2 regions of the Asaia sp. As-1742 genome follow, and region 2 is predicted to be linked to the other one. Evidence: predicted binding sites of a transcription regulator. Region 2 holds the regulator's gene; the other holds the start of a gene.

Region 1 (10,915 bases), on a different contig from region 2:
GCACAGGCCTCGTCGCCATACCAACGGTGAGCGGTGCCCTGACACGCACGGGCAACGTGCAGATCGGCCCGGTCGCCTCGCCACCGCCCGATGCAGGATCACCACCCCAGAGCCCCTCTGCTCCGACAGACGCACCGCCCGCCCCTCCTGCTCCCGGGGACAAGACCCTGCCGCAGGATCATGCTGCGCAAGGGAGCGTTCCCCAGGATAGCGCTACCCCGAGCGGCGTCCCTCAGAGCGGTGTCGCAACGGGAAGCGCTTTCCCTGCCGGAATACCGCAGGGTAGCCCTGTGCAAGGCAATGGCGTTTCTGGCCCGACACAAATTGCACCGCAGGGCATGACGCCCCCCAGCACGCCGCCGCTTCCCCCGGAAGCATCAGGCCAGAATGTGCCGACACCGCCCACACCGGCACCTGCCCCAGGGAATCCGGGCCAGAGCCGCACGGCAACAGCACCCGCTACGGGCTCGACTTCGCGCATCGCGACGCCCCCTCCCGCCTCGCCCTCTGTCGCGACGGTACCGAACACGGGTATCGCGCCCCAAAGCCCAACAGCGGGCACACCGGGAGTAGCCAATGACGCTCCCAATAGCGCCGGGCAGCCCTCAGGCACGAACACGCCCACCACGCAGCCCGTGACGAATGGTGCAGCCCAGAGCAGTCCTCAGGATTCCTCAGGCGCGGCGACGCGTACGACAGGGAGCGTCACGCCCGCTGCCCCTGCCGCTCCCCCCGCATCAAAGGGAGATCAGACGAGGTGATCCGCCTGCCCCTGCCCCGCTATCCGTATGCAACCGTGAGCCGGATCCTGCTACAGGTCATAGGCCCTATGGGTCTGTGCATCCTGCTTCCCATCACGGCCCCTGCCGATCCGACACTTTCGAATGCGGCCCTTTCGAGCGCGGCCACGCCTCAGGCGCTTCTTGATGCAGCCCCCTATACGCTGCGCCTGAACACCTCATGCACGTCATCCATCACGATCGAAGGGGCCAGCGAGGGGCAGGGTGACGCTGCCCTGCTGGAGGACCGGGATGGTGGGCAGATGGCAGGGCTGACGATTGCCGGCTCGGGCCATGAAACAACTGTCGATGGCAATCAGTGCGAGCGTGCCGCGACCCTGCATGTCAGGCAGGGTACAGCCATCATCGCGTCCATGCGTGGCTTTGGTTCGCTGCATATTTCCGGCGTCAACGGGCCGGTTTCGCTCACTCAGCGTGGCAGCGGCACGATTTCCATCGATCAGGCAACGGCGCTTGTGCTGAACGAGAATGGGTTTGGCAGTTTGCGGCTCGGCTGGCTGAACGGCCCCGCCACTCTGACCACTTCAGGCAGCGGCAGTGTCACGATTGCCCGCGTAGATGCCTCACACCTTGCAGCGGATTCGGGAGGGTTTGGCTCCATCACCCTGAATGCCGGGACCATCGGGGCACTCAACGCCGATATTCATGGCTCCGGGCATCTGAAATTCGGCGGAACAGTCGGCACGGCAAACCTTGTCGCTTCAGGCTATGGCGGGATCGACATCGACAAGGTAACGGGCGAACTGCACCAGGAAGCCCATTCCCCAGCGACGATTTCACTCAATCATGCGTCGACCTTCCGCAAATCGTCTCATGCAAGCCATGCTATCCTCACCCTGCCTGATGGCACCGTCATCACGGCCCATAGTCTGACGCGGCCCGACGGCACGGTTATCAGCTTTGACAATGATGAAAGCAGCGACCGGGCCACAGCCGGTGATGACGCGACACCGCGTCACGGCCATCGGCGATGGCTGGGCTGGGGCCTGCTAGCGCTGCTCCTTATCGTGTTCCGTCGGCGTATCGCAGGCTTTGTACCGGTGGATTTTCTGTCGCGCATCCGGCGTTCTGTCGGCTCGTCCCATGCGCCCCAGCCCTTGGCGGCGAGCGCGCCGGAAATTGCTACACTGGAAGCCCGGTTGCAGCGTCTCGACAAACGCGTGAGCGATATCGAGCAATGCGTAACCTCACGCAATTTCCACCTGCATCGCGAATTTCATCATCTCGCCAGAAATCACGGGTGATGCAGAGCGTGCCTGGCGGCGACAGGACAACCGACGCCTGCGCGCAGTCAGCGGGTCCGAACTGCGGCCCCATGAAAAAAGGACAGACGTCATGAGCCGTATCAGCCTGGGCGTTTTTCTCGTCCTGACCATATCGCCCGCCCTTGCAGAAACGAGCTTGCCCACGACACCGGAGGCCGCACTCGCCGCCGCACCTTATACGCTGCATATCGAGGCGGGATGTACCGCCCATATTCACGTCCGGGGTGCCGGGGCACTCCAGCAGAATGCCGACATGCAGGAGGTGCCAGCAGGTCTTTCCTTCGAGGCAGGTCACCACGACGCGTGGCTGACCGGCAGCGCCTGCGGTCAGGATGCCACAATTCAGCTACGCGAGGGGGCAGCCATTGTCTCCACCGCGATGAATTACGACAAACTGGATATCGACTGGGTCAACGGGCCGCTTTCCCTGCGTCAGGGCCGGGGCGATATCTCGGTCGACAAGGCGAGCGCCCTTCTGCTGAGGGGCAGCGGTCCGGGGGCGCTTTCCCTGGGCACACTGACCGGGCCGGCAATTCTTGCCACCTCCGGGCCGGGCGAGGCGCAAATCGATACCGCAACTGCACGCTCGGTCGTGATCGGCACGACCGGCCCCGGCGATGTCGTCATACGCGGTGGCACCATCGACCAGCTTGCCGTGTCGCTGTCCGGTCCGGGTGACGCCATCTTTGACGGCGTGGCACGCAACGCCACGCTACGCACCAGCGCTTCGGGCGATATCCGCGTGCATCAGGTGCTGGCAGACGAGCACGCCCATTCGAGCGCGAGCGGCAGCATCGAAATTGCCATACCGTCCGGCCATGGCGAGCGCTTTACCGGCGTGGTGCGCGACAGCAACACGAATAACGGCACCCGCATCACGCCCGACGACATGCGTCTGGCCGATGGGACACGCATCAACAGCCATCGCCTGATCAAGCCAGATGGTACGATCATTGATTTCGATGCGCTGCGTCGCATGGGAAGTGAGAGCGTTCACGTCTCCACCCCCGAACCGCCTGAGCCTCCAGAGCCGCCTGAGCCACCAGAACCTCCCGAGCCACCGGTAGCGCCAGTCACGTCGGGGACGACCCATGTCAGCACGCAGCATACGTCCTCCAGCACAGGCAAATCCGGGCTGAGCCTTCCTATGTTGTCCGATAGCAGCGGAATGGTCTCCGGGCTGGTTGCGCTGGCTGTGCTGGCCATTGCCTTGATGCGTCGGCGTCTCATCCCGAAGATCATCGCGGCCCTTCAAAGCCATCATCCGGCACTTGCCCGCAAGGTCGAGCCTTTCCTTCTGTCGCTCATGACCCGTGTGTCAGACCCGATGCCACAGACCCAGCTTCCGCAGTTGCTTGAGCTGACAGAGCGTCTGCAAAAGCTCGACAGGCGTGTGGGGGCCGTCGAGACCTGCGTCACCTCGCGCGACTTCCACCTGCATACCCAGTTCCGCGATCTGGACCGGCGTCAGAACGGAGCCTGACCGCCTCATCTGACACACATGCCCTGCGGTCCGGAAGCATCTGTGTGGGCTGACAGAATTCAGCCCTCTCACACCCCGTCATCCCGATCCGGTTTGTCGCAGGTGTCCTGCGCGGAAAGGCAGACGATCGGGGTGCATCCTCGCGTCACAGAGGGCTTTGACGTAGCGCGTCAGGCAGGCTAGGGCTTGAAGCATGACCTTCCCTGATGGCAGCTGCTGACCGTGAATTTCCTACTCGATCCCGTTGCGGCCATCGGACGTGCCTTTCTCGGCATCGTGCGCAAGGCTGGTGCTCTGGCGCTTTTTGCCCTGGCAGGCCTGTCGCATCTGCTGCGACCGCCCTTCTATTGGGGCGTGTTCTTCAACAGCCTGATTGAAATCGCCTTCTATTCGCTGCCAGTCGTGGCGCTGACCGCGATTTTCTCCGGCGGCGTGATCGCACTCCAGTCCTATGCAGGCTTCGCCCAGTACCATGTGCAGAGCGCCATTGCTGGAATCGTCGTTCTGGCCGTGGTTCGTGAGCTTGGCCCGGTTCTGGCCGGTCTGATGGTGGCGGGCCGCGTCGGCGCAGCCATGTCAGCCGAGATCGGCACCATGCGCGTGACCGACCAGATCGACGCGCTGCGCACCCTTTCGACCGACCCGATGAAGTATCTGGTTACGCCGCGCCTTCTGGCTGGTACGCTGGCCCTGCCCTTTCTGGTGCTTATTGCCGATATTCTGGGCGTGCTCGGCGGCTTTACCGTTTCGGTTTCCAAGCTCGGCTTTGACCCGCAGAACTACATCATTGCCACGTTCAACGCGCTCAAGCCGCTGGACGTGCTGGTCGGTCTTTCCAAGGCGGCCGTGTTCGGGTTCATCATCAGCCTGATGGGCTGCTATCATGGCTATACCAGCCGTGGCGGCGCCGAGGGTGTGGGTTCGGCCACCACGGCTGCGGTCGTTGCTGCCTCGATCCTGCTTCTCGCTTTCGATTACCTCCTGACGGATCTGTTCTTCGCCCAATGAGCGCCCTGCCCAAGATCCGCATTCGCGGCCTGACCAAATCCTTCGGCTCCAAAACCGTACTGGATGGCATCGACCTCGATGTCGAAGCCGGAACGTCAATGGTGATTATCGGTGGTTCAGGCAGTGGCAAATCGGTGCTTCTGCGCTGCATCCTCGGTCTGATCACCCCGGATTCCGGCACGATCGAGATCGACGGCGAAAACGTGCTTACCGCTTCCCCCGCACGACGCGATGCCCTTGTCGAACAGATTGGCATGCTGTTCCAGAATGCTGCCCTGTTCGACAGCATGAGCGTGGCCGATAACATCGTGTTCGGCCTGCGCGCCAAGGGTCGCGGCAAGGCTCACCGCTTGAGTGCGGCACAAGCCCGTGCCCAGGCCGGTGATATTCTCAAGCAGGTCGGGCTCGATCCCTCGGTAGGGGCACTCGCGCCTTCCGAGCTGTCGGGCGGTATGCAAAAGCGCGTGGGGCTTGCCCGCGCCATTGCAGGCACACCCAACATCCTGTTCTTCGACGAGCCGACAACGGGCCTCGACCCGATCATGGGGGCTGTGATTGACGGGCTGATCGTGGATTGCGTCAAACGCCTTGGTTCAACCGCTATTGCCATCACCCATGACATGGCCTCGGCGCAGCGTATCGGCGACCGGGCGGCCATGCTCTATCATGGAAAACTGGTCTGGCAGGGGCTGGCGTCAGAACTGATGAACAGCGGAAACGCGATGGTCGATCAGTTTACCCATGGCCGCAAGGATGGGCCGATTGGTATGGAATTGCGGCGTTAGGGGACAAAGGGGCGTTCTTTTTTGCAAAAAAGAACCAAAAAACTCTTTCCCATGGTGGGGATCAAACCCCCCGGTTTTTCTCCGACTAGAATCTGAAAGTCTTTTTGCTTCTTTTTCCTCTGAAAAAGAAGAACCTCATCGCCGTTCTTGTTATGTTTCCCCATCTGCCCTATCTTCCGATCTGAACCCCAGACCGGAAGATGTTCCTCATGGCCAAGCGTCCCACAGCCCGTTTCGTGTGTCAGGCCTGTGGGGCAGTCACCAGCAAATGGTCGGGTCGCTGCGATGCCTGTGGCGAGTGGAACACCATCGTTGAAGAGGCCGTCGAGCCGACCAGTCGTGAAACACGCAAGCGTGCAGGTCGCCTCACGCTCATGCATCTGGATGGCGATCTTACTCCCCCGCCACGCATCCAGACCTCGATTGCCGAATTCGATCGCGTGCTCGGCGGCGGTCTTGTTCCGGCCTCTGTTGTGCTGGTGGGCGGTGATCCGGGCATTGGCAAATCCACGCTTCTGCTTCAGGCCACCTGTGCTTTGGCGCAGGCAGGCCGGCGCGTACTGTATGTGTCGGGCGAAGAAGCCGTGGACCAGATACGCCTGCGCGCGCGCCGCCTGAAACTCGATGCGCCGACGCTCGATCTGGCAGCCAGTATCAATGTGTCCGAAATTGCGGGTTCGCTGGAGCAGGACCGCGTTCATCATGTGGTGGTTATCGACTCGATCCAGACCATGTGGCTCGAGACCATCGAGAGCGCGCCGGGCTCTGTCGCTCAGGTGCGCGCCTGCGCTTTCGAGCTGATCCGACTGGCCAAGACGGTCGGGTTCTCGCTCGTTCTGGTCGGTCATGTCACAAAGGAAGGCGCTCTGGCAGGCCCGCGCGTGCTCGAACACATGGTCGATGCCGTCATGTATTTCGAGGGCGATCGCGGTCACCAGTTCCGCATCCTTCGTGCCGCCAAGAACCGCTTTGGTGCGACAGACGAAATTGGCGTGTTCGCCATGACCGATACAGGGCTGACGGAAGTCCCCAACCCCTCGGCCCTGTTTCTGGCAGAACGGCGCGGCAATATTGCGGGATCGGCTGTTTTTGCGGGCATGGAGGGCACACGCCCTGTCCTGCTGGAAATTCAGGCCCTCGTCTCGCCCAAGGCCGGTGAAGGCGCAGCCAGACGTGCGGTAGTCGGATGGGAAACGGCGCGGCTCAACATGCTTCTGGCTGTTCTTGAAGCCCGCTGCGGCCTCAAGATGGCTGGAATGGATGTGCACCTCAACATCGCGGGCGGTCTGCGGATCAGTGAACCCGCCTGCGATATGGCGGTGGCAGCTGCATTGATCTCGGCCGCGACGGGCGTACCGACATCGGCGGGCTCAACCTATTTCGGCGAGGTGGGGCTGTCCGGTGAGGTGCGTCAGGTCTCGCAAACGGATCTTCGTCTCAAGGAAGCCCAGAAACTCGGCTTCGCACAGGCCATCCTCCCCCGGCGTGTGGCGAGCGGAGGCGCACGCCCGAAACCTCCTGAGAGTCTGGCGCTGAAGGAAATCGGTCATCTGAACGATCTGGTGGAGCTGTTCCAGCCGCTTGACGAATAAGCGCGTCGTCCTGAGCCGTCAGGCAATGAGCGTCCGCATAGGATGTGCCGAACAGGTGCAAAAGACTGCCCGGTAACCGGGGCACCCGCTCCTTTTCACGGCTCGTGCGCAATCACCGCGCCAGTGTCGACGTTACGGTAGCGGCAACCTCATAAGCATGGGATTTTTGAAAAGCCACGATCATGTGGCCCGAGCAGGACCGCGACACACCTGTTCCCACCGCCCTTGCAAAACCTGTTCAGGCCTGCTTCCTGACCGGAGAAGAACCGCAACTCAGAACCCTAAAAAGGGCGAGGCAGGATTGAGGACGCATGACCCGAACACTGGTGGCTGAAACGCAGCAGGACACTGTGGTCAAGAAGAGCCTGTTCCGTGTCCATGCTGCGCCGATTGCCCATGAAGCCGAGGCACTGGCTTTTTTCGAGCGCGTGCGTGTGCCAGACGCCACTCATAATTGCTGGGCATGGCGCATCGGGGGGCGGTATCGCAGCTTCGATGATGGCGAGCCGGGTGGCACGGCGGGACGCCCCATTCTGCAGGCCATCGACTCACAGGAATTCGACCGGGTGGCGGTCATTGTCGTGCGCTGGTTCGGTGGCATCAAGCTGGGCGCTGGCGGTCTCGTGCGCGCCTATGGCGGGGCAGCGGCTTCCTGCCTGAAACAGGGCGAGGCGGTTGAGATCGTGCCCATGCAACGTCTTGGCTTTCATGCCTCGTTCAGCCTGCTGCCCATCGTTCAGGCCAGACTGGCGGAGTGGGAGGCCACTCAGGAGAGCTGCTGTTTCGATGAGACCGGGGCCACGCTCTCACTCGACATTCCCCTCTCACGCTCTGAAGCCGTGCAGGCTGTTCTGCAGGATCTGCTGCGCGGCGGCCCGGTTCGCGTGCTGGATGATGATGAACAGGACCTGCCCGGTGAGCAGGATAATCCGGTACGTTAGCGGAACATCATGCAGGCGGTTTGACGCCTCTTCGTTTCCTTCCTACGGTAACATATCATGTTACGATCGTAGGATCCTTGTTCATGCCCGTTTTCAGACACGCTGCGGCTCTGGCAGCTGTTGCCCTCCCCCTTCTGTCTTCCACGGCGCTGGCTGCCCCTGCCAACCCGCTGTTTCAGGCAAGCCCGCTGCCCTATCAGGCCCCCCCCTTCGACAAGATCAAGGACAGTGATTACGTGCCGGCCTTTGAAAAGGGCATGGCCGACCAGCTGAAGGAAATGCAGGCGATTGCCAACAACAAGGCTGCGCCGACCTTCGACAACACCATTGTCGCCATGGAGCGTTCGGGCCAGTTGCTGAACCGCGCCCAGAGCGTGTTCTATGGTGTCTACTCGGCGGACAAGGACGACGCCATGGACGCTATCGACAGCAAGGAAGCGCCCAAGCTCAGCCAGCATCAGGACGAGATCTATCTCAATCCCAAGCTCTTCCACCGCGTCAAGACGCTTTATGACAACCGCGCCAAGCTGAACCTGAACGCCGAGCAGGCGATGCTGCTGGAGGTTTACTACCAGCAATTCGTCCATTCGGGCGCTGAGCTGAATCATGCCGACCAGCAGAAGCTGCGCGCCATCAATACCCAGCTGTCCAAACTCGAAACCGCCTATAACCAGAAGCTGATTGCCAGCGCCAAGGCCGGCGCTCTGGTTGTGGACAAGAAAGAGGCGCTCGCCGGGCTCGATGACGGCGCCGTTGCCTCTGCCCAGAAGGCCGCCGAAGGACGCAAGCTGACAGGTAAATATGTCCTGCCGCTGCAGAACACGACGCAACAGCCCGATCTCGCTTCTCTGAGCGACCGTAGCACGCGTGAAGCCCTGTTCAACCAGAGCTGGACCCGTGCGGAAAAGGGCGACGCCAACGACACCCGCCAGACGATTGCGGAAATCGCCCAGCTGCGCGCCGAAAAGGCCGCCCTGTTCGGCTACCCCAATTACGCTGCCTATACGCTGTATGACCAGATGGCCAAGACGCCGGCAGCTGTGAACAGCTTCATCCACCAGCTCGTGCCGGCAACGGCTGCCGAACAGCATCGTGAGGCTGCCGAGCTGCAAAAGGCCATCGGTGAAGACCATCAGAGTTTCACACTCAAGCCGTGGGACTGGAATTACTACGCCGAGCGCGTCCGCAAGCAGAAATTCGACCTCAACCAGAACGATGTGAAGCCCTATTTCGAGCTGCATACCGTGCTGACAGATGGCGTATTCTATGCAGCAAACCAGCTTTACGGAATCACCTTCGAGCCCCGCAAGGACATCCCGGTCTATAACCCCGATGTCATGGTCTTCGAAGTCAAGGACAAGGACGGCTCGCCGCTTGGCCTGATGTATTTCGACTATTTCAAGCGCGACAACAAATCGGGTGGCGCCTGGATGTCGAATTTCGTGGGTCAGAGCGACCTGCTGAAGACGCGTCCGGTTATCTATAACGTGGCGAACTTCACCAAGGCGGCGCCCGGCCAGCCGCAGCTGATCACGTCAGACGACGTGACGACCATGTTCCATGAATTCGGTCACGCGCTGCATGGTCTGTTTGCCAGCCAGACCTATCCCACGCTTTCCGGTACGGCGGTTGCGCGCGATTTCGTCGAGTTCCCCTCACAGTTCAACGAGAACTGGGCGATGGATCCGAAGGTGTTCGCCCATTATGCCCGCCACTACAAGACCGGCGCCCCGATGCCGGCCGAGCTGGTCGCCAAGATCAAGAAAGCCGCACATTTCAATCAGGGCTATGCACTGGGTGAAATCGTGGCGGCAGCGCAGCTCGACATGTCATGGCACGGTCTCTCGGCCGATGCGCCGCGTCAGGATGTGGATCAGTTCGAAGCCAAGGCACTCAACGAGACCGGCCTCGACGTCGCGAACGTTCCGCCGCGCTATCGTTCAAGCTACTTCCTGCATATCTGGGGCAATGGATACTCGGCCGGATATTACGCTTATCTCTGGACCGAAATGCTCGATCAGGATGTGTTCTCATGGTTCCAGTCGCATGGCGGCCTGACACGTGAAAACGGCCAGCGCTTCCGTGACATGATCCTGTCCAAGGGACACACCATGGATTACGGCCCGATGTTCAAGGCCTTCTACGGCAAGGCCCCCGAGATTGGTCCCATGCTGGCCCATCGCGGCCTGGTGTCTGACGGCAAGTAAGAAATACTCGTTCCACGGGCTTCCTGTTTTGGGCCCTTGGAACCCTATCCTGTCTCAATACAAATGCGGCTGCCTGTGCGTCACGCAGGCAGCCTTACTTCCGGGCGTCACTTCAGGCTGATTGCTTCAGATCCACCCCGATGGCTTCAGACATCCTGTAAGGGCCCGCATGCCGGATCTCGATAGAGAGTCTGGCAAGCCCCTCGTGCTTCCGCTTGGGGAGCGGCAGCAAAGCGCCCCCTGTTGTCCAGCGCATGTCCCCGGCAACCTCGGCCTGCCAACCAGCGAGATCGATTTGTTCGATATGCGTACGCACCGGATTACAGACACCCCCGGTTTCCATCATGATGTCTCCCACGAGCACACCCAGAAGACGACGATCGTCGACGAAAGGACCATACACATCGCAAGGACGACTGGTTCTGCTCATGATATGGACAGATTGCACCGCATGCGGAACGGCAAAATGTACGACGCCATGCGTCCCCGGCTGTCCCTCGATACATCTGCCAGCATCCGTCACGAGATACAGCCCTGGGTCCTCACATAGCGAAGCAGGTGGCCGAGGCCTCTCGCCGGTTATCAGGCAGGCTCGTGCTTCCAGCTCTCTGTAAAGTGGCTCGACAAATGTGCGCTCTGTATTAAGGGGGGCCGCAGCACTGTTCCAGTCGCCCATGAGGGCGGATAACGAGAAACCTGACTGGTCATGCAAAAGGTCACTGTGACCCATGCCGATAAGCGACTCACTCAGAACGCCATTCGCCCGGACAATGGCATGTGGCTCCATGATGATATGGTAGTAATTGAAACAACTTACGGTCTTGTCGTAAAAAA
Region 2 (10,915 bases):
ACGCCACGACGGGACGCATCTACTCGGAAGTGATTGCCCGCGAACGACGTGGCGATTATCTCGGTGCGACCGTGCAGGTCATTCCCCATATCACAGACGCCATCAAGGAAGCCGTCGTGGCTGGCACCGATGGCTATGATTTCGTGCTGGTCGAGATCGGCGGCACTGTGGGCGATATTGAAAGCCTGCCGTTCCTCGAATCGATCCGTCAGTTGCGCAACGATCTGGGCCCGGCGCACACCATGTGCGTGCATCTTACCCTCCTGCCCTACATCCCCGCAGCCGGTGAACTGAAAACCAAGCCGACCCAGCATTCGGTCAAGGAACTGCAGAATGTCGGCATCCAGCCGCAGATGCTCATCTGCCGCTCTGACCGCGAGATCCCGACCAATGAGCGTCGCAAGATCGCGAGCTTCTGTAACGTGCGTCCCGAGGCCGTGATTGCTGCGCTGGACGTCGACACCATCTATGCCTGCCCGATTTCCTACCACAAGGAAGGCATGGACAATGAGGTTCTGCGCTATTTCGGCCTGCCTGTGAATGGCGAGCCCGATCTGAGCCGCTGGACCAAAATTGTCGAAACGCTGCGTCATCCCGATGGCGAGGTCCGCATCGCCGTGGTTGGCAAGTACACCGCGCTTCTCGACAGCTACAAGTCGCTCATCGAAGCGCTGCTGCATGGTGGCATTGCCAACAGCGTCAAGGTTCGTCTCGAATGGGTTGAGTCAGAGACATTCGAGAAGAATCCCGAATCGATCGCAGCGCTCGGTCGGGTCGACGGCATTCTCGTGCCGGGCGGATTTGGCGAGCGTGGCTCCGAAGGCAAGATCGAGGCCGTGCGATATGCCCGTGAAAACGGCGTGCCCTTCCTTGGTATCTGCTTCGGTATGCAGATGGCGGTTATCGAATGCGCCCGCTCCCTGGCTGGTCTCGATAAGGCCTCTTCCACGGAGTTCGGCCCGACCGACGAGCCGCTGGTCGGTCTTATGACCGAATGGGCACGTGGCAACGAGATGCTGCGCCGCCGTGAGCATGGCGAAATGGGTGGCACGATGCGCCTTGGCGCCTATCCGGCCAAGCTCAAGCCCGGTTCACGCGCTGCCGAGATCTATGGCACGACTGAAGTGCGTGAGCGGCATCGCCACCGCTACGAGGTGAACGTGCACTATCGTCAGCAGCTCGAAGCCACTGGCCTCGTGTTTTCGGGTATGTCGCCCGATGATGTTCTGCCGGAAGTGGTCGAATATCCGGATCATCCGTGGTTCGTGGGCGTGCAGTATCACCCGGAATACATGTCCAAGCCTTTTGCTCCGCATCCGCTCTTTGCCGGCTTCATCGAGGCTGCCGTCAAGAAGGCCCGCCTCGCATGAATGATATCACTCTTGGTTCGCTCACCATTGGCAACAAGCAGCCCTTCACGCTGATTGCAGGCCCCTGCCAGATCGAATCCCGCGCCCATGCACGCGATATGGCAGCTGGTCTTGCCGAGATCTGTGGCGATCTTGGCATTGGCTGGATCTACAAGAGCTCGTTCGACAAGGCTAACCGGACGTCTCTCAAGGCGCAGAGAGGGATCGGCCTTGCCGAAGGGCTCGATATTCTGGCGGGCATCCGTGAGGAATTCGGCTGTCCGGTGCTGACCGACGTGCATGGTGCAGAACAGTGCAAGCCTGCTGCCGAAGCAGTCGATGTGCTGCAGATCCCTGCCTTTCTGTGCCGTCAGACCGATTTGCTGCTCGCGGCTGGCGAGACGGGTCGGGCTATCAATGTCAAGAAGGGTCAGTTTCTCGCCCCCTGGGACATGGCCAACGTTGCCGCCAAGATCGCGTCGACTGGTAATGAGAAGATCATGCTGTGCGACCGCGGCACGAGTTTTGGCTATAATACGCTGGTGAGCGACATGCGCGGCCTGCCGATCATGGCTTCGACCGGCTATCCGGTTGTTTTCGATGCCACCCACTCTGTTCAGCAGCCGGGCGGCCTTGGCGGTGCGTCAGGCGGGCAACGTGAATTCGTGCCTCCCCTCGCCCGTGCCGCTGTGGCTATCGGTGTTGCCGCCGTGTTTATTGAAACGCACGAAAACCCCGACCAGGCGCCAAGTGACGGCCCGAACATGGTGCCACTTTCAGAGATGCGCGAACTCCTGAAAACGCTTCAGGCTTTCGACAGGCTTGCCAAGTCCAATGGGTTCTAAGCGACACGTCTATTCGGTTCAGACCGAATGGACCGGCAATCACGGGCTCGGCACGCGTTCATGGCATGTCTATAGCCGCAACCATGATATTGCGGCCGAAGGCAAACCCATAATTCACGGCTCGGCAGATCCCAGCTTTCATGGTGATCCGACGGGCTGGAATCCCGGTGAACTGCTCCTCGCCTCGCTGAGTGCCTGCCACAAGCTCTGGTATCTCGGTCTTGCTGCAGGTGCCGGCCTTGTTGTTACGGCCTATCGCGACGCCGCCGAAGCCGTGATGATGGAGAACCCGCAAGGGGATGGTGAATTCGAGAGCGCTGTTCTGCGCCCCGTCATCACTCTGGCGAGCGGAAGTTCGGTCGAGCAGGCACAAAGCCTGCACGATCAGGCTCATGCCCATTGCTTCATTGCCCGCTCGGTAAATTTCCCCGTGATCTGCGAGCCTGTCTTTCAGATCGTGTAAGGCTGGAGCGGTGCGCTGAGGCAGGCGGCCAGACAAAGCACCACGACAGCGGTTAGCAGGGCGCGGAACGGGAAGTATCCAGCAGGCAGGGCGCCCTTGCGATAGGCAGCACGCTCGGCCATCAACAACAGAACAAAGCCGATCATTTCCATCAGGATACCGCCGCGCGGTGCCCAGACGACGCCTGCATAGATGGCGATCCAGCTCCAGAGCGACGGCATGACACCGAGGAACAGCCTGCGTCGGTTGATCGCTCCCATGCCCTGTGCCGGCATGATGGCAGGCTGCTCAAGCGCCAGCCCCCAGTGAACCGCCCCCAGGAACGACAGGATGCAGCCGCCATAGGCCAGCATCGCCACGCCAATATGGGTGACTGGTCCGAGACTACCCCAGAACAAGGCCGCCATAGCGAGGGTGATAAATGGCACCAGACCGGCGATACCAAGGAAAATGACGAGCGGTGACAGGGGTCTCACGGAATATCCATCCTCATTTCACATAACGCCAGTTGACAGCGCCGGTGTCTCGACGCCTTGTGATGCCCGAAGTTCGAACGTTCAAACAGGGAGCCCCCAAATGAGCGCCATTATTGATATCATTGCTCGCGAGATTCTGGATAGCCGTGGCAATCCGACTGTAGAAGTCGAGGTTGAACTGTCCTCGGGTGCCAAGGGCCGCGCTGCTGTTCCGTCCGGTGCCTCCACCGGTGCCCATGAGGCCGTCGAGCTGCGTGACGGCGACAAGTCGCGTTATGGTGGCAAGGGCGTTCTCAAGGCTGCTGCCTTCGCTGAAGGCGAGATCCTTGACGCCCTGCAGGGCGCCGAATCGTCCGATCAGATCGCCATCGACGAAGCCATGATCGAGCTGGATGGCACGCCGAACAAGGCGCGTCTGGGTGCCAACTCGATCCTCGCCGTCTCGCTGGCGACCGCCAAGGCGACCGCGCTTGAGCTGGATATCCCGCTCTATCGCTATGTCGGTGGCGTTTTCGCGCACACCCTGCCCGTGCCGATGATGAACATCGTCAATGGTGGTCAGCATGCCGATAACCCCATCGACATCCAGGAATTCATGATCCAGCCGGTCGGCGCACCGACGATCATGGACGCTGTGCGTATGGGATCGGAAATCTTCGCGCACCTGAAGAAGAACCTGCATGCAGCGGGCCACAACACCAATGTTGGTGACGAAGGCGGCTTTGCTCCAGGTCTGAAGTCGGCAGACGAAGCACTTGGCTTCATCTCGAAGTCGGTCGAAGGTGCTGGTTACCGCCTCGGTGAAGACGTCACCTTCGCGCTCGATTGTGCCGCCACCGAATTCTATCGCGATGGCCGCTACAAGATGGACGGCGAAGGCCGCGATCTCGACTCTTCGGGCATGATCGACTACCTGGCCGATCTCGCAGCACGTTACCCGATTGTTTCGATCGAAGACGGCCTTGCAGAAGACGACTGGGAAGGCTGGGCAGAACTGACAGCAAAGCTTGGCCACAAGCTGCAGCTCGTCGGGGACGACCTGTTCGTGACCAACACCGAGCGTCTGGTGCGTGGTATCGAGAGCAACACGGCCAATGCCCTGCTGGTTAAGGTCAACCAGATCGGCACGCTGACCGAAACGCTCCGCGCCATGGAAACCGCGCATCGCGCCGGCTACAAGTGCGTCATGAGCCATCGCTCGGGTGAGACTGAAGATTCGATCATCGCTGATCTCGCCGTGGCGACTAATTGCGGTCAGATCAAGACGGGCTCGCTGTCACGCTCGGATCGCACGGCAAAGTACAATCAGCTGATCCGCATTGAAAACGAGCTGGCAACCGCTGCCCGTTACGCAGGCCGCTCGATCCTCCCGCGCGCCTAACCTTTTTTGCACTACGCAAGCATGAGGGAGAGAGTCATTCTCTCCCTCATTGCGTTTACACGATTGTCAGCGGTGGCGAGCTAGGGCTAGTCTTGAGGCGTTACACCTTGCCTGAAATCGTGGAGTTCCCGTGCAGATCGTCCGAGCCATCCGTCGTTTTGTACGCGCCGTCGTCCCGCCGGCTCTTTTTCTCGGGCTCACGGCCTATTTTGGCTGGAATGCGCTACAGGGCGACCACGGAATCAAGGCCTATCATCAGCAACTCAAACTGATGGACCAGGCACTTCAAGCCCAGAAAGACGCGGACGCTGAACAGGCCGTCTGGAAGCGCAGGATCGGTAGCCTGAACGAACGCGCTCTGGATGCCGATATGCTCGATGAGCGCTCACGCGCGATGCTCAATCTGGCCCGCAATGGCGATACGGTTATCCCGTATGGCCCTCATGAAAAGCTTTATTGAGAGCCTGAGAGGCGAGCCTCTTCCGTACAGGAGTTTTTTGTCAAGAATCTCAAGAGCGGGCATTGTGTCACGCTGCTACCTCGGGCTGAAATAGCTCCGCATCCTCACGCAGTGCTGGCAGTCAGTCTCGCTTAAACGAGCGCACTGGCATTCAGGCTGAACACTACTGCCTCACCTGCGCTCCCCTCCCTGATCTCAAAGTAGAAGATTGCGCGGCGGCTGTGCCTTGGAAAGGCTGGATGCGCCTTCGTCGCCAAGCGGGCCGGTCGCCAGCCGGATCACACATTGATGAAGCGAGGTACGACCCTGCATAAGATCCGCACCGCGGGCCTCTCCCTTCGGGAGCAAGCGGGCACAAAAAAAGCGGCTCGAAAGCCGCTCTTTTCCGTCACGTCAGCCGATCTTACTTGATCTTGGCTTCGCGGAACGCAACGTGCTTGCGAACGACGGGGTCGTACTTGCGCACTTCCATCTTGCCGGTCGCCGAGCGGGCGTTCTTCTTGGTGACGTAGAAATATCCGGTATCCGCGGTCGAAACGAGACGGATCTGGATGACGTTGGTCTTGGCCATTGGGTCCTCGCAAACTGATCTGTCGCTGCGCGCGACATGAACGGCAGCGTTTTCAAGCTGGGCGCATAAATGCTTGCATTACGCCCGCGGGTCAAGTGTTTCCGCTCAAACGGTGGATAATTTTTGATGTTCCGGGGAAAAAATCTTGAAGAGATCGAACCAAGAACCTAATAAGAACATAGTGATTCCGTGCAGTTGCGGTTTCGTACCGCCCTCGCCACGGAGAGAGGAACCCCATGCTGACACGCAAGCAACACCAGCTCCTGCTTTATATTGACGGCTATCTCAAGCGGACAGGGTTCTCGCCTTCATTCGACGAAATGAAGGACGCGCTGGAGCTACGGTCGAAATCCGGCATCCATCGCCTCATTTCTGCACTTGAAGAGCGCGGCTTCCTGCGGCGTCACCATCACCGTGCACGTGCTCTCGAAATCCTGCGTACGCCGGTCATTGAAGGTCAGTCGCTCCCTGCTGCTGCCAAGTCGGGTGACGCAAGCCACCTGCATCTCGCCCATAGTCAGGATGAGAAGCCGACACCTGCATTGCCAGACGCCAGAAGCCCAGTGGTTGGTGTGCCCCTGTTTGGGCGCATTGCTGCAGGCCTTCCTATCGAAGCCTTCCGGGATCAGGGTGAGCAGATCGACATCCCGGCAACTCAGCTCACGAATGGTGAGCATTACGCCTTGCACGTCTCCGGTGACTCCATGATCGAAGCCGGCATTCTGGACGGCGACATCGTGATCATACGTCAGGCCGAGACAGCCGAGAATGGCAAGATTGTCGTGGCTTTGGTCGATGATCAGGAAGTGACCCTCAAGCGCCTACGCCAAAAGGGGCAGTCTATCGCCCTCGAGCCTGCCAACCCGTCCTATGAGACACAGATATTTCCTAGGAACAGGGTAAGGATTCAGGGTATCCTGATCGGACTTTACCGACAGTATGGCTGACGTATCGGAATATTCCTGCGCGAGCCGCCCTGTCGATCACGGACTATTTTATAAGTAGGGATGTATCGGTGAGCCGCGCAAATACAACCAGGTAACGCGCCGGCCAATGCAGTAACGGACTACGGTTCCGGAGCCAGACCAGATCATCACCGCTCCCAGCCACGGCGGGTGAAGACCTACGCACTGGGCGTATTCTCCAATGCAGCCGCTCTCAACAACGTTTTTCGAGTGCGGCCGTGACGGCACGAGCCTGTCGCAAGAGGCCTTGCCTCTAAATCAACTCGAATAGAGATGATGCGGCTCTCACCGGGGTAGTAGCGAATGCCGAGGGGGCGTCAATATTTTACCGGTTCGCGAACGCGCTTCAACGCTTCGCGCCCCCGGTATGAGGACAGAGTTGCCATTCAGTGCGCCGCTGGATTTGCGGGGTGAAAGGGCCTCGGCGTTGTGCCTCATCCTATCGCCTTGATGCCACCCTTCGGGAGAAACAGGGATTCCGTCACTTCGCACGGTGTGACCTTAAGGGTAGCCTGGCTACTGCGTTCTCCGTCCAGGATTTGTGTAAATGCCCCCTTCCTCTGCTCTGGCCTGAGGCAAGCGCGCGCCCTTACATGAGCGTCCGAGCAAGTAAGTACGACCATGCCCCCGGCTCTCGACACGCTGACGCCACTCGCCCGGTTCACGTGCAGGTATTGTCTCGATACCCGTGGAACGAAACGGGCCGAGCCTTCGCCCTCGAATCGGATTCAGTCTGGGGCGCCGCACAAGGCCTGTTGCCAGCCATAAGAACCAGTCGGTGGCATGATGCCTGTTATCTCCGAGGAGATAGCGTTCAGCGGCATAAACGGCGATTTCAGCCTGGCGGACTGCTTATTCCTGAGGACGGAAAACACGGTGCTTGTCGACAAATGATGCAGGGATACATCGCGCGTCCGTCACTTCCCCCCACTTGCCTCGTGCGAGCGACTACGAAAAGGGGCCTTGATATAGGCCAACCCGAGAACGACAAGTGGTGATATCGCCAGGATGAAGGGCCGGGCCTGACCCTGATACTCACCAGACGTAGGCGCTTGGGGCGGCCCACAGGATCAGTGGCCCGATTTTTCCTTCTCCACGCGCACCGTGCCATCCGGCGCAATAAGTGTGCTTGTTCCATCCCCATTGGGTATCACAATGGTCCCGTTATGGGTGGGAGCGAGGTATTTATGAGCGTTATCCTCGACTGACGACGATAGCGAGGGACGCGACGACTGATGCACCCCGTTGACCACACCATCATGCTCGCCAATTTCGATCTTGCCACCATCACCCAGCTGGATGCTGCTATCATTGCTGGCGCCATGACTTTTGGTCATGGATCCGAAATAGCTATTCGTGTCAGCAAGAGCATCGCGCAAACCGTTTGGCGACGCCATCACGTCACGAAGGGTGGGCAGAGGTTGAGGGGCGCCGGGCCAGATGTTTCCGCCTTCAGGCACAATGGGCATTGCCATATAGCTATGCCCTCGAACCTTCTCCATGTTTTCCGAAATGCCCTCAGGCATGTTCGGGTTGGCCCCCGGAAAGGTCGCGGTGTCATGCAGCGATTTCCCGAGCCCGGAACAGCCACTCAATAAAACAGGAATCGCTAAAAGAGCGGCCTTTCTCATCATCTACTCCAGGGATGTGTATAGGCCTCTTTTAGGGCGACCCATCGCACAACACCAGATACAGAACATGTATAGCGCACAATACTAGTGCGTAACCTTTGCCGATGACCGGTTTGCGTCTGTACCGAGCATCCTTCCAAAGCCGGTGACGAGGTAACCCCATCCACTCATCACCGTAGGCACCACGGATATCCAGAGCATGATTGCACCGACATGGATGAACGAAATCCCCGCTATCCCGATCTCGCGGGGCATGTCATTCCCCGCCAGCAGGCAGCCGATTGCAACCATCTGGATTCCTGTTTTCCATTTTGCGAGCCGGGTAGATGGCAAGGTGGCCCGCTGGCTGGCCATAAACTCGCGCAAGCCACTGACCATGATTTCACGCACAAGGATGATAATCGCAGCGAACAGCGCACCGTCCACCAGGCGGCCATACCCTGCCAATGCGAGGAGCAGGGCGCCCACAAGCAACTTATCCGCAATCGGATCCATCATCCGACCCAATTCTGACCCCTGCTTCCAGCGGCGCGCCAGCATCCCGTCCAGATAGTCGGTAATGCACGCCGCGATATACAGCACGCAGGCAATCCCGTCCGTCCAAGCATTATTGAACGCAATCAGGGCGATCAGCACCGGGATCGACGCGATACGCAGCAGGGTCAGGATATTGGGCAGATCTGTCAGCATGAATCTTTCCCGGAGCTGCCTTCAAGTCAGAAAACACATGGAGATGAAATTGCGCACCATGATAGGACGCTCATGGTGGTTCTTCATAGCTTCTCAAGCATCATTGCGGGTGAAAAAACTCGTAAATCGTGCGGGCAGTCTCTGAATTGATTCCCGACACCGAGACAAGCTCCTCCAGACTGGCACTACGGACGCCACGCACCGAGCCGAACCGCGTCAGAAGGGCGCGTTTGCGCACGGCACCTACACCCGGCACACTATCGAGTTCAGAAACCTTGATAGCCTTGCTGCGCCCTGCCCTGTGCGTCGTAATGGCGAAGCGGTGGGCCTCATCCCGCAGGCGCTGCAGGTAATAGAGAACAGGATCATTCGGCGGCAACTGGAATGGCGTGCGCCCCTCCTGAAAGAACCACTCACGCCCGGCATCGCGGTCCGGCCCTTTGGCAATAGCCACGATAGGAATATCGCGCACATTCAATTCTGCCAGAACGGCCCGGACAGCGTTGAACTGCCCCAGCCCGCCATCGATCAGCAGGAGATCAGGCCAGTCTTCCGGCCGGGCCTCCGGTGCTTCCGGATCACGACGGCCGAAGCGACGCTCCATCACCTCGCGCATCATGCCAAAATCATCACCCGGCGTGACGGGCCCCTTGATGGCGAATTTGCGATAGGCGCGCTTGACGAACCCTTCCGGCCCGCCCACGACCATAACGCCGTAAGCGTGCTGCCCCATGATATGCGAGTTATCATAGGTCTCGATCCGCTTGGGCGGCTCTGCAAGCCCGAAGACGCTTGCCACACCATTGAGCAATTTGCTGACACCGGCGCTCTCTGCCAGCCGCCGCTCGAGCGCTTCGCGGGCATTCGTCTCGGCGTGGCGAACCACGTCGCGCCTCTCGCCACGCTGTGGCTGAAGCAATTCCACCTTGCGCCCGCGCTTGAGACTCAGCGCCTCCGAAACAAGGTCGAGCTCCGAAGGGTCGCTGTTAAGCAAGATCTGGGGCGGTGGTGGTTTGTCGTCATAAAACTGGAGCAGGAAGGCTGCAAGAATGTCTGCCGCGCTCTCTTCCTCCGCGTGATCAGGGAAGAAAGCACGATTTCCGTTATTGCGGGAATTACGGATGAAGAAAACCTGGATGCAGGTTCGTCCCGCCTCCTGCCAGAGGGCAATGATATCAGCATCGCCAATCGAGGCCGGGTTGATGATCCCCGATTCCTGCATGCTGGAGAACCCTCGGATGCGATCACGTATGGCCGCCGCGCGCTCAAATTCGAGCGCCTCAGAGGCTCTTTCCATCTCCTCGACAAGCGTCTTATGCACATCCGTGCTCTTGCCTGAGAGGAATTGTTTCGTCTCATCCACCAGCTCGGCATATTGCCCCGGGGTCACCCTGTCTACACAGGGTGCGGAACACCGACGGATTTGGAACAGCAGGCAAGGTCGTGTACGTGACGACAAAACGGCATCGCTGCAGGAACGCAGCAGAAAACTGCGCTGGATCAGGTTCAGGGTCTGATTGACGGCCCAGGCTGAGGCAAATGGCCCCCAATAGGTGGCATTTTTGACCGGGCGGCCACGCTGCTTGGTAATCTGCGGAAATTCGTGCCCTTCGGTCAGCATGATCCAAGGATAGGATTTGTCGTCGCGCAGTAGGATGTTGAAGCGTGGCTTCATCTTCTTGATATAGTTGGCCTCAAGAAGCAGCGCCTCGGCCTCGGTGCGCGTCGTCACGATCTCCATCGATCGCGTCAGGCTCACCATGCGGCGTAGCCGCTCTGGCAACTGGTTGAGCCGGAGATAGGACGACACACGCTTTTTGAGGCTCAGCGCCTTGCCAACATACAGCACCTCCCCCTTCTCTCCCAGCATGCGGTAGACGCCGGGCGTGAATGGAATGGTTTTCAGAGCCTCCCGTATGGCCTCTGCGCCCTCCTTGCGGGTAGGCAGTTCAGTGGCAGTAACGGTCTGATCGTGATGAACAGACGGGTCAGCCTGCGTGGTCTTCATGACGGCACACCATTGCCCAGGTCGCGCACAAGTTCATCCACGGAACATGTGGATAAGTCTGTGGGGCATCGCGTGA

What was found. The regulator LexA, encoded in region 2, represses DNA repair genes until DNA is damaged. The targets are predictions, from matches to a motif close to TGTTCTANNTANGTTC.
Region 1: the regulator LexA is predicted to act here: its motif matches at 5,484-5,499, upstream of radA (DNA repair protein RadA).

Annotation. Positions count from the first base shown of each region.
Region 1 is NZ_VWWA01000010.1:19,567-30,481, forward strand. It holds gene F3J08_RS13210 (hypothetical protein) at 1-761, shown strand, start outside; gene F3J08_RS13215 (GIN domain-containing protein) at 758-2,044, shown strand; gene F3J08_RS13220 (GIN domain-containing protein) at 2,136-3,548, shown strand; gene F3J08_RS13225 (ABC transporter permease) at 3,771-4,556, shown strand; gene F3J08_RS13230 (ABC transporter ATP-binding protein) at 4,553-5,341, shown strand; gene radA (DNA repair protein RadA) at 5,551-6,933, shown strand; gene F3J08_RS13240 (YigZ family protein) at 7,245-7,874, shown strand; gene F3J08_RS13245 (M3 family metallopeptidase) at 7,958-10,081, shown strand; gene F3J08_RS13250 (Hint domain-containing protein) at 10,194-10,915, opposite strand, start outside.
Region 2 is NZ_VWWA01000003.1:316,102-327,016, reverse strand. It holds gene F3J08_RS06445 (CTP synthase) at 1-1,370, shown strand, start outside; gene kdsA (3-deoxy-8-phosphooctulonate synthase) at 1,367-2,194, shown strand; gene F3J08_RS06435 (OsmC family protein) at 2,184-2,657, shown strand; gene F3J08_RS06430 (DUF3429 domain-containing protein) at 2,645-3,133, opposite strand; gene eno (phosphopyruvate hydratase) at 3,234-4,514, shown strand; gene F3J08_RS06420 (septum formation initiator family protein) at 4,645-4,974, shown strand; gene rpmG (50S ribosomal protein L33) at 5,378-5,545, opposite strand; gene lexA (transcriptional repressor LexA) at 5,782-6,492, shown strand; gene F3J08_RS06405 (hypothetical protein) at 7,581-7,985, opposite strand; gene pgsA (CDP-diacylglycerol--glycerol-3-phosphate 3-phosphatidyltransferase) at 8,226-8,831, opposite strand; gene uvrC (excinuclease ABC subunit UvrC) at 8,932-10,839, opposite strand.